DNA from 3 places in the Agrobacterium sp. rho-8.1 genome. Region 2 is predicted to be linked to each of the others. Evidence: predicted binding sites of a transcription regulator. Region 2 holds the regulator's gene; each other region holds the start of a gene.
The links. Region 2 encodes LexA, which represses DNA repair genes until DNA is damaged. Its sites were predicted from a motif close to TGTTCNNNNTGTGTTCNG; they were not measured.
Positions count from the first base shown of each region.

Region 1: a site for LexA is predicted at 1,851-1,868, ahead of recA (recombinase RecA). Genes of this name have one in related genera too.
Region 3: a site for LexA is predicted at 2,245-2,262, ahead of RMR21_RS13670 (helicase-related protein). Genes of this name have one in related genera too.

Region 1 covers NZ_CP192788.1:1,555,939-1,559,223, reverse strand. Annotated here, with positions in the region: gene RMR21_RS07830 (pseudouridine-5'-phosphate glycosidase) at 1-714, opposite strand, end outside; gene RMR21_RS07825 (carbohydrate kinase family protein) at 745-1,683, opposite strand; gene recA (recombinase RecA) at 1,928-3,016, shown strand; gene alaS (alanine--tRNA ligase) at 3,209-3,285, shown strand, end outside.
Region 2 covers NZ_CP192788.1:1,336,155-1,339,439, reverse strand. Annotated here, with positions in the region: gene RMR21_RS06760 (VOC family protein) at 1-868, opposite strand, end outside; gene lexA (transcriptional repressor LexA) at 1,073-1,786, shown strand; gene RMR21_RS06750 (glutathione S-transferase family protein) at 2,185-2,862, shown strand; gene RMR21_RS06745 (ComEC/Rec2 family competence protein) at 2,885-3,285, opposite strand, start outside.
Region 3 covers NZ_CP192788.1:2,805,135-2,808,419, forward strand. Annotated here, with positions in the region: gene RMR21_RS13670 (helicase-related protein) at 1-2,072, opposite strand, end outside; gene RMR21_RS13675 (ubiquinone biosynthesis hydroxylase) at 2,367-3,285, opposite strand, start outside.

The DNA.
Region 1 (3,285 bases), 220 kb from region 2:
TTCCGGAACGGGATTGGCAATCAGCATGCCGCCATCAATACCCAGCTGCTCTCGCGTGGACTGGAAGTTGGCAATCGCAGCCGGGCTGTTAAGAGACAGCGGGCTTTTCAGGCCAGATGCGCGTGACCAGAATGCCGGAAACTCCGTCGATCCGAAGGTGACGACAGGGACACCGTTGGTTTCCAGCACTTCGAGTGTCTTCGGCACGTCGAGAATGGCTTTGGCGCCTGCGCAAACAACGATGACAGCGGTTCTGGCAAGTTCGGTGAGATCTGCGGAAATATCGAAGCTTGTCTCCGCGCCGCGATGGACGCCGCCGATGCCGCCCGTCGCAAAGACCTTGATACCGGCATGCTCTGCCGCAATCATCGTGGCGGCAACCGTGGTCGCCCCCGTGCGGCGTTCAGCGATAGCAAAGGCGATATCGGCGCGCGAGACCTTCATCGCATCGGTCGTTTGCGCTAGTGCCTCGAGTTCGTGCTTTTCAAGTCCGATATGCAAGGTGCCGTGGATGACGGCGATGGTCGCGGGAATTGCACCTTGATCGCGGATAATCTGCTCGACGCTTTCCGCCATCTGGATATTGCCGGGGTAGGGCATGCCGTGGGTGATGATGGTGGATTCGAGCGCAACGATGGGCGCGCCGCGCTGCTTGGCGGCGGCGACCTCAGTCGAATAGGCGATGGGCAAAAGCGGGGGCGTGGATTTTGTCATTGGTTCTTCCGATCTATTTCAAAGGTCTCTTCACAACATTTCCGCTGCTGGCACAAGGTGCAGCATTGCGCGCAGATTTTGGTCGTTCAATTCTTCGGCTGTGGCGCTCGCGGACTGGACGGTGATGGCCGCAGCCGCAGCGCCCCAGCGCAACGCTTTCGATGGAGGGTGGCCATTGGTGACAGCTGCCAGATAACCAGACGCTATGGCATCGCCAGCACCCGTCACATCGCGCACCGCTTCGATCAAAGGCGGATGGAGGAGGGCGGTTTCCCGTTCTGAGAAAGCAACGACTTGGCGTGCACCGCTGGTAATGACGCCGCCGCGAAGGCCGATGGCTTTCAGGTGCTGCGGCCACTCCCGCACGTCTCCCACGCTCTGCCCGGTCAGCGCCTTTGCCTCCGCCTCGTTCATGAAGAGCATGTCGATATCCGGCAAAGCAGCTTTTAGTCTTACGACCTTGGCAGGCGATATGGCGATGGCGGCCAGAGGCTTTTCACAGGCACGCGCGGCAATACCGATGGCCTGCAACGTATCTTGGGGCAGGTTGGCATCACACAGGATGACGTCTGTCGCCATGATCGCGTCTCGAACCGCCCGCACCCGCAGGCGACGCGGCGTAAACAGCCTGTAGAGGTCCATATCCGCGATGGCGATCACGAGATTACCGTCACGCTCCAGAATGGCGGTGTAACTCGGCGTGCGGCGGTCCAGAAATGTAAACGGCGTGTCTTCAACGCCCGCATCGCGTGCTGCAGCCGATACGGTTTCACCATTGGCATCGCCACCGCGCGGGGCGATGATCCTGACCTTTAAACCGAGACGGGAGAGGTTGCGAGCCGCGTTGAACCCGCCGCCGCCCGCCTCTTCCATCCATGCGCCGGGATTGCTGGCACCCGCTATGGTCTCGGCTTCTATCATGCCTCGCCGGTCTATGTGGGCGCCGCCCAGAACGAGTATTTTCTTCACATCAACTTCCTCTGCGGATCGGTCACTGGCCTTCCGATTCGTGCATTTTCCATGTTGAAAACACGATCGTATCAGCCATTTTCTTCAACAGGCAAAAAGAAAAACAAACGTAGAACAAAGGACTTATCCATATTTGTTTTCAATATGATGATGGCTCCTTGTGAAATGAGAACAAATAAAGTACAAAACCGTCATAGAGAGCTTCATTGCCTGTGCGGCTTCAATAACCTAAAGGTGGTTCCAGATGGCACAAAATTCTTTGCGTCTTGTAGAGGACAAAGCAGTGGATAAAAGCAAGGCACTGGAAGCAGCGCTTTCCCAGATCGAACGTTCGTTCGGCAAGGGATCGATCATGAAGCTCGGTTCCAATGAGAGTATCGTCGAGGTCGAGACCGTTTCTACAGGGTCGCTCAGCCTCGATGTCGCGCTCGGCATTGGCGGTTTGCCCAAGGGCCGCATCATTGAAATTTATGGACCGGAAAGCTCCGGCAAGACAACGCTCGCTTTGCAGACGATTGCGGAAGCGCAGAAAAAAGGCGGCATTTGCGCCTTTGTGGATGCCGAGCATGCGCTTGACCCAGTCTATGCCCGTAAGCTTGGCGTTGATCTTCATAATTTGCTGATCTCGCAGCCGGATACAGGCGAGCAGGCGCTTGAAATCACCGACACGCTGGTGCGTTCCGGTGCCGTCGATGTTCTCGTCATCGATTCCGTTGCAGCATTGACGCCGCGTGCGGAAATCGAAGGGGAGATGGGCGACAGCCTTCCCGGTCTTCAGGCTCGATTGATGAGCCAGGCGCTGCGCAAGCTGACGGCGTCCATTTCCAAGTCGAAGACGATGGTCATCTTCATCAACCAGATCCGTATGAAGATCGGCATTTCCTATGGTTCGCCGGAAGTGACGACAGGCGGTAACGCGCTGAAGTTCTACGCATCGGTTCGCCTTGATATTCGCCGCATTGGCGCAGTCAAGGACCGTGAAGAGGTCGTGGGTAACCAGACGCGCGTCAAGGTCGTCAAGAACAAGATGGCACCTCCCTTCAAGCAGGTCGAATTTGACATCATGTATGGCGAAGGCGTTTCCAAGACCGGTGAGTTGGTGGATCTGGGCGTGAAGGCTGGTCTCGTCGAAAAGGCGGGTGCATGGTTCTCCTACAAGAGCCAACGTCTGGGGCAGGGCCGAGAGAACGCGAAAACGTTCCTCAAGGAAAACCCTGCTGTTGCCGAGGAAATCGAATTGGCATTGCGCCAGAATGCTGGCTTGATCGCTGAGAAGTTCCTCCAGAATGGTGGACCTGAAGCGGACGCCGATGGCGTCGATCCTGACGCTTGATCCGGCTTTGCAAAGCTTAGGGTGAGGCAATATTTGAACGTTTGAACATCAAAGGCCGTGCGATCGTATCGCGCGGCCTTTATTTGTGCTGTTAGCTTACCCTCTTTGGCTGGACAGGCAGGGTGGTGAACGATAAAAGCCAGTGTTTTTTATGCTATGGCAGCGTGATCGCGTGGAAATGAAGGACTTCTTATGAGCGGTGTAAACGAGATCCGGTCGACCTTCCTCGACTACTTCAAGAAGAACGGCCACGAGATCGTGCCATCCAG
Region 2 (3,285 bases):
ACTCCTCGAAAGCAAATATCGCGCCCTGGCCGGAAGCTGGCTGAACCAGCACACGAGCGCCCTTACGCGTGTATGCAACGCCATTAGCAGCAAGCACGGCTGCTGTCACGGCGAGATCGGATACCGAAAAGACAATTGCCTCACCGTTCAAACCCGGACCGATACTTTGCGGAGGTGCGTCAAAGAAATGCTGGGCTGCCGCCGGTCTGACAAGCCGAATGCCAACGCTCGACGCCTGGACATAAAGTTCTTCCTCACCTTCACCAACGGCCGTTGCATCGAAAACCAACTCTATCAAGCGCGTGAAATTGCTTGGCTTGTCTGCGCTCAGAACGACTTGATGAATACCGGTGACGCCATTTTTGTGGCGCTCGAGGTCAGAGCGATCAGCCGGAAGTGCTGCTATGCGCTGACACGAAAAAAAGAAGACGTCACTCGCGTTGTCGCCCGCGAAGGCCAGTCGAAAGCTTGCCTGCGAGGTATTGCCATCCGGCAATGTAACGGGACGACTGAATGAAAAAGGATCTCCGCCGGATAAACCTGCCGCAATAAAATGCTCGTGATCCGAATCGGCATTCTCGCTCTTGGCAACAAGGGCAGACATTCCGTTCTGGCCACGCTGATCGCGAAAGCGTTTATCCTTTGAGACGAAGGCGCTCCCGCTCATCGCATTCATCGAATACGTACCGGCATCGCTGATTGCCAGTGGCTCCAAATAGGTTCCATCTTTCAAAAAGACACAGGCGTTCTCTGTGCCGAAGGGATGTTTGGCACTCGCAGAGACGGTAAAACCGAGTGAGGAAAGGCGTCCACGTGCGTCTTCCAAGCTCGAGACCGGCAGGACAAGATGATCGATGTCGCGACTCATTTGGAAATCCACATCCTGTTATCGGCGACAAACAACGTCCTAGCCGCATAACATTTCCTACAGGATGATTATGTGACGCGCAAAGACACACAATGACAGGAACTTTACAAAATTTTAGGGGATTGCAGAACACATATGGAACATATAGTGTTCGTTCTGTATTTGTTTCGCGAATCTTCGCCTCGAAATCCAAGGGTATTGTCCATGCTCACGCGCAAACAGCAGGAATTGCTTCTCTTCATTCATGAAAGAATGAAAGAATCAGGCGTGCCCCCCTCCTTCGATGAAATGAAGGATGCACTCGATCTCGCCTCGAAATCCGGCATTCACCGGCTGATAACAGCCTTGGAAGAACGCGGGTTCATTCGCCGGCTACCGAATCGTGCACGCGCGCTCGAAGTCATCAAGCTTCCTGAGTCCTACACTCCCCCAGCAAAGCCACCACGCGGGTTTTCACCAAGCGTGATCGAAGGTAGCCTTGGCAAGCCAAAAGCTTCGGAGCCTCCTCCGCCAGCCAATGACGTGATGTCCAACGCCGTCAGTGTTCCTGTCATGGGACGCATCGCAGCAGGCGTTCCCATCTCAGCCATTCAGAACAATACGCACGACGTCGTCGTGCCCTTGGATATGCTGGGTTCGGGCGAGCATTATGCGCTTGAGGTCAAAGGCGATTCGATGATCGAGGCAGGAATTTTTGACGGCGATACCGTCATTATTCGCGACGGAAGCACAGCAAGCCCCGGCGATATCGTCGTTGCCCTCGTGGATGATGAGGAGGCGACATTGAAGCGTTTCCGCCGCAAGGGTGCATCCATTGCATTGGAAGCTGCAAACCCGGCGTACGAGACACGTATTTTCGGACCGGATCGCGTAAAGATTCAGGGCAAGCTGGTCGGCCTCATTCGCCGTTATCACTGAGCAAATTGCAAGTTTTGGTTCGCGAAATTCTTTGGCGTTTTCTCGTAACAGCGTGGCCCCCGCTGCGCTGGTGTCATCCCAAATCGCTATCGATGATTGAACCTTGACCTCGATGGTCGCGTGATCGCGGTTTGCATCGCGTGATCCTGTCACGTCACCGCCCGTGTGTTTGGCGACTACAATGACGTTACGGGCCGCATGACGATTTGCGCCTTTGGATGTTTTTTTCAGCGATGTTTTATGATTGCCTCTGCCCCGGAATTCATGTCGAAGACACCCATTTTTCAGACTAGACCGGATTGCGCAACATCAAATAAATTGAAGTCTTTGATCTCGTAGGTCGTCTGTATCAATCATGTGACCTGCGATAACACAGTCCTGACAACAGGGGGCTTCGGATGTATGAACTTTACATAACCAACAAGAACTACTCTTCCTGGTCCTTGCGGCCCTGGGTTCTGATGCAAGAACTTGCTATTCCGTTCGAGGAAAAACTGGTGCCGTTTGGCGAGACTGTTCACGACTTCCAGTCGTTCTCGCCAACAGGCAAAGTCCCATGCCTTGTTGACGGTGATCTCACGATTTGGGAATCCGTTTCGATCATCGAATACTTGGGCGAACGGCACCCTGGTGTTTGGGCCGATCACGCGAAAGCACGCGCATGGTCCAGGTCTGCGGTTGCTGAAATGCATGCGGGCTTCTCGGCGCTGCGCAACCAGCACCCCATGAGCGTCGGCTTGCGGATCAAACCACGCCAAATCACTGGGAACCTCCAGCATGACATCTCCCGCATCGATGCTCTATGGCAGCAGGGCCTTTCTGTGTCCGGAGGTCCATTTCTTGCTGGAAAGACCTTCACGGCAGTCGATGCTTTTTTCTGCCCTGTTGCGTTTCGGTTCCAGACCTATGGAACTGGTTTGTCTGAGAAAAGTGAGACCTACAAACAATTGCTTCTGTCTCTTCCATCCATGAAGAAATGGCAAACAGCAGCACTGCAGGAGGTCTGGCGCGATGCCGGGCATGAGGCTGAAGCGCGAGCGTCTGGGGAGTGGCTGGAAGACTTGCGCACCACATAGGTGAATGGTCCCGCGCGGGCACCTATTGGCCGACAGACAGCATCTGCTGGATATGGTCAGGCAGTGCGTCATCGTAGCTCTTGCTGCGCCAATCGTAGGTGCGATGCGTCGTCCAGAGACGGCTCTGTCCCTGCATTGCAGCTTCGGCACGTGCGATGGGTTGATCCTTCCGTCCAAGCCAAAGTTCGAGGGAGCCCGTGCGTCGTAATGTATCGGCGCTGATGAGAAGGGCACCGGAGCGACACGCGGAAAACGGAGATCGGCGTGTCGTCACCACGATGCTGGCAATATCGCATGCTGTGCCTGTGAAGGCAGTATTAAACACAACGGCGATCGTGACATCCTTGTCCGATTTCGCAACGCACCACATGTCTTTACGGCATGTGAACAATCCGACGGTTGACGCGGCGGTCTCCATGTCTT
Region 3 (3,285 bases), 1.5 Mb from region 2:
AGAAGTGTCACCAACTCTGCCGGAGCAGGCTTTAACAGCGCGGGCAGGAAAACATGGTAGGCGCCGAAGCGAATGCCGTAGCGGCGCATGGAGGCGCGTGCGTCCTGATCCAGCGTCTTGACCTCTTCGGTCACGTCGCGACGGAACAGCACACCCAGATTTTCCACAAGCTGGAACGCCAGACCCTTCGCCAGACCCTGAAGGTCTTCGGCACGGGAAATATCATCCAGCGGCTTCAAGATGGTTGCGATTTGGTGGTTCACAAAACGCTCGATGCGGGCAACGGCGTGGTCGCGCGCATTGCCGCTCAACTGTTCGTCGGCCAGCATGATGACACGCGGCTTCATGATATTATCGCCAGACGTCAGACGAGCGACTGGCTCACCCAGCCAGCGGACCAGACCATCAGAGCTTAACGCAAGATCGCCGTTGCCACTGGCATGCAGGCGCGCAGCACGCGCCTCATATTCCAGCGCAAGCGCCTTTTGCGCTGCGCCTTGCACAGCCTTGGCATCTGGCCCTTCAGCTCCGGCTACCGGTGTAAACCGGAAACCCGCCAATTGGCCGACATGATGTCCTTCAACAAAGACATCACCATTCACACTGATTTCAGCTTCAAGCATCGCATTCTCTCTTAGGCGCCTCATGAGCACAGATGTCCTGCGATCAACAAAGCGTTTCGTCAACCTTTCATGTAAAGCATCGGACAATCGATCTTCGATTTCCCGAGTCTTTTCTTGCCAGTGTGTCGGATCGGCAAGCCATCCTGGGCGGTTTGATACATACGTCCATGTTCTGATCTGCGCAATCCTTGCAGAGAGCGTATCGATCTCTCCGTCGGTGCGGTCCGCCCGCCGCACCTGTTCGGCCATGAAATCCTCATTGACCGCACCGCGTTTCACGAGGTCGAAGTAGAGTGTCGAAATCAAGTCGGCGTGCTGTGCTGGTGCGATACGGCGAAAATCCGGTAAGGCACAGGCTTCCCAAAGTTTTTCCACGCGCGCAGCGTTGGTGGTTATGTCCACGATTTCGGGATACCGCGCAAGATGTTCCAGTGCCTGCTGGTCGATTGCAGGGAGTGCACGTGTCAAACCCTGAACGGTCGGCGCTGCATCGAGACTTGCGCACAAATTGATGATCGATGAATAATCAAAGTTCTTCGTGCGCCATTGCAGAACTTTGACCGCATCGAACTGATGTGATTCGACCCGGTGGACAAGCTCGTCATCAAATGGATCGACTTGGCCCGTCACGCCGAATGTGCCATCGCGAAGGTGGCGACCAGCGCGTCCGGCAATCTGTCCCATTTCACCGGCATTCAGGTTGCGAAACTGATAGCCATCGAATTTGCGATCCTGCGCAAAGGCGACATGATCGACATCGAGGTTGAGGCCCATGCCGATGGCATCGGTCGCGACGAGATATTCGACATCACCGTTCTGATAGAGCCCCACCTGCGCATTTCGAGTACGCGGCGACAAAGCACCCAACACCACAGCCGCACCACCACGCTGACGGCGTACCAACTCGGCAATGGCGTAGACCTCGTCTGCGGAAAACGCGACGATGGCGGTACGCTGTGGCAGACGGGTGATTTTCTTCTGACCGGCATAAAACAACTGCGAAAGCCGGGGACGCTCGACCACGACGATACCAGGCAAAAGCTTTTCCAGAATGGGCCGCATGGTGCCAGCGCCCAGAAGCAATGTCTGTTCACGTCCGCGAAGATGAAGAATGCGGTCGGTGAAGATATGGCCGCGCTCGAGATCACCAGCCAGTTGCACTTCATCGATGGCGACGAAAGCGGCTGTCGTCTCACGCGGCATCGCTTCGACGGTACAGACGAAATATTGCGCTTTGGGAGGACTGATCTTTTCTTCGCCGGTAATCAGCGCAACGTTGGGCGCCCCGACCTTCTCGACAAGCCGCGTGTAGACCTCGCGGGCAAGCAGCCGCAAAGGCAGGCCGATGACACCGCTTCCATAGGCAACCATGCGCTCGATGGCATAATGCGTCTTGCCGGTATTGGTGGGTCCAAGAACGGCCGTAACACCGCGGCCGCTCAAGATCATGGGACGAGAATTCAACGTATTATCCGTAAGTTCGACTGAACTGTTGTTTGAGAACCATTCGGAAACGTTCCGTCCGCCTCTGACAACACACATGGCAATCGCAACGCTCAAAGGCAAGGCATAACCGAGCGAAAGGCGCGTTCGCCTCGGTTTTTGCCATCCAACCACGACTTAGAACATGCTGCGAACGAATCAGCGACGAATTGCTAAAGTTGCGGATTCAGCTTTTGTTCACGGCAATATATGGCCTACCCGAACCCGCTACCCACCAAATCCTGAATCGGGGTAACTCGATTAAAGTGGCTGACCGGCCAGCAATCTAGGGCCACCCTTTTCATTGGTACCAGCCGCCTGCCCAATGAAGTAGGATTTGAGACGCGGAATTCTGTCCACGATGCCCAAGCCGAAGTCGCGCGCCACACGAATGGGTCCGACATCATTGGAAAACAGCCGGTTCAGCACGTCCGTGGTGATGCCCATGCGCACCGTGTCGAATCGCCGCCAAGACTGGTAGCGCTCCAGCACGTTCAGCGAACCGATATCGAGGCCGAGACGATCCGCTTCGACCACGGTTTCGGCCAGCGCCGCGACATCTTTGAAACCGAGATTGAGGCCCTGCCCCGAAATCGGATGAATGCCATGCGCCGCATCACCGGCAAGTGCCAGACGGGGCGCCACGAAGGCGCGGGCCAGCGTCAGCCCCAGCGGAAAGGCCCGCCGTGGGCCAACAGGGCGGATAGGCCCCAACTTGTGACCGAAACGCCGCTCCAGCTCTTCCTCGAATACCAGATCATCGGAGGCCACCAGTCGGTCGGCATCCGCCGTGCGCTCCGTCCACACCAGCGACGAACGATTGCCCTTCAGCGGCAGAATGGCAAACGGGCCGGACGGCAGGAAGTGCTCTTCGGCGCAACCGTCATGCGGACGTTCGTGTTCCACGGTGGTAACGATGCCGGACTGATCGTAAGTCCAATGGACCGTCTTGATGCCAGCCATATCGCGAAGCGCCGAGCGGACACCATCGCAGGCCACCAGCAGTCGTGTTTCCAGCGTGGAGCCATCGGAAAGCGTCACGAGATTGCTGCGATGTCCGGCCTCGAAGCCGGAAACACCCAAGCCGTGGCGGATCGTAACGCCAAGCCGCTCGCATAGCCCGCGCAACGCGCTGACCATGGCGACATTCGGCACCATGTGCGCGAACGGCTGTCCGTCT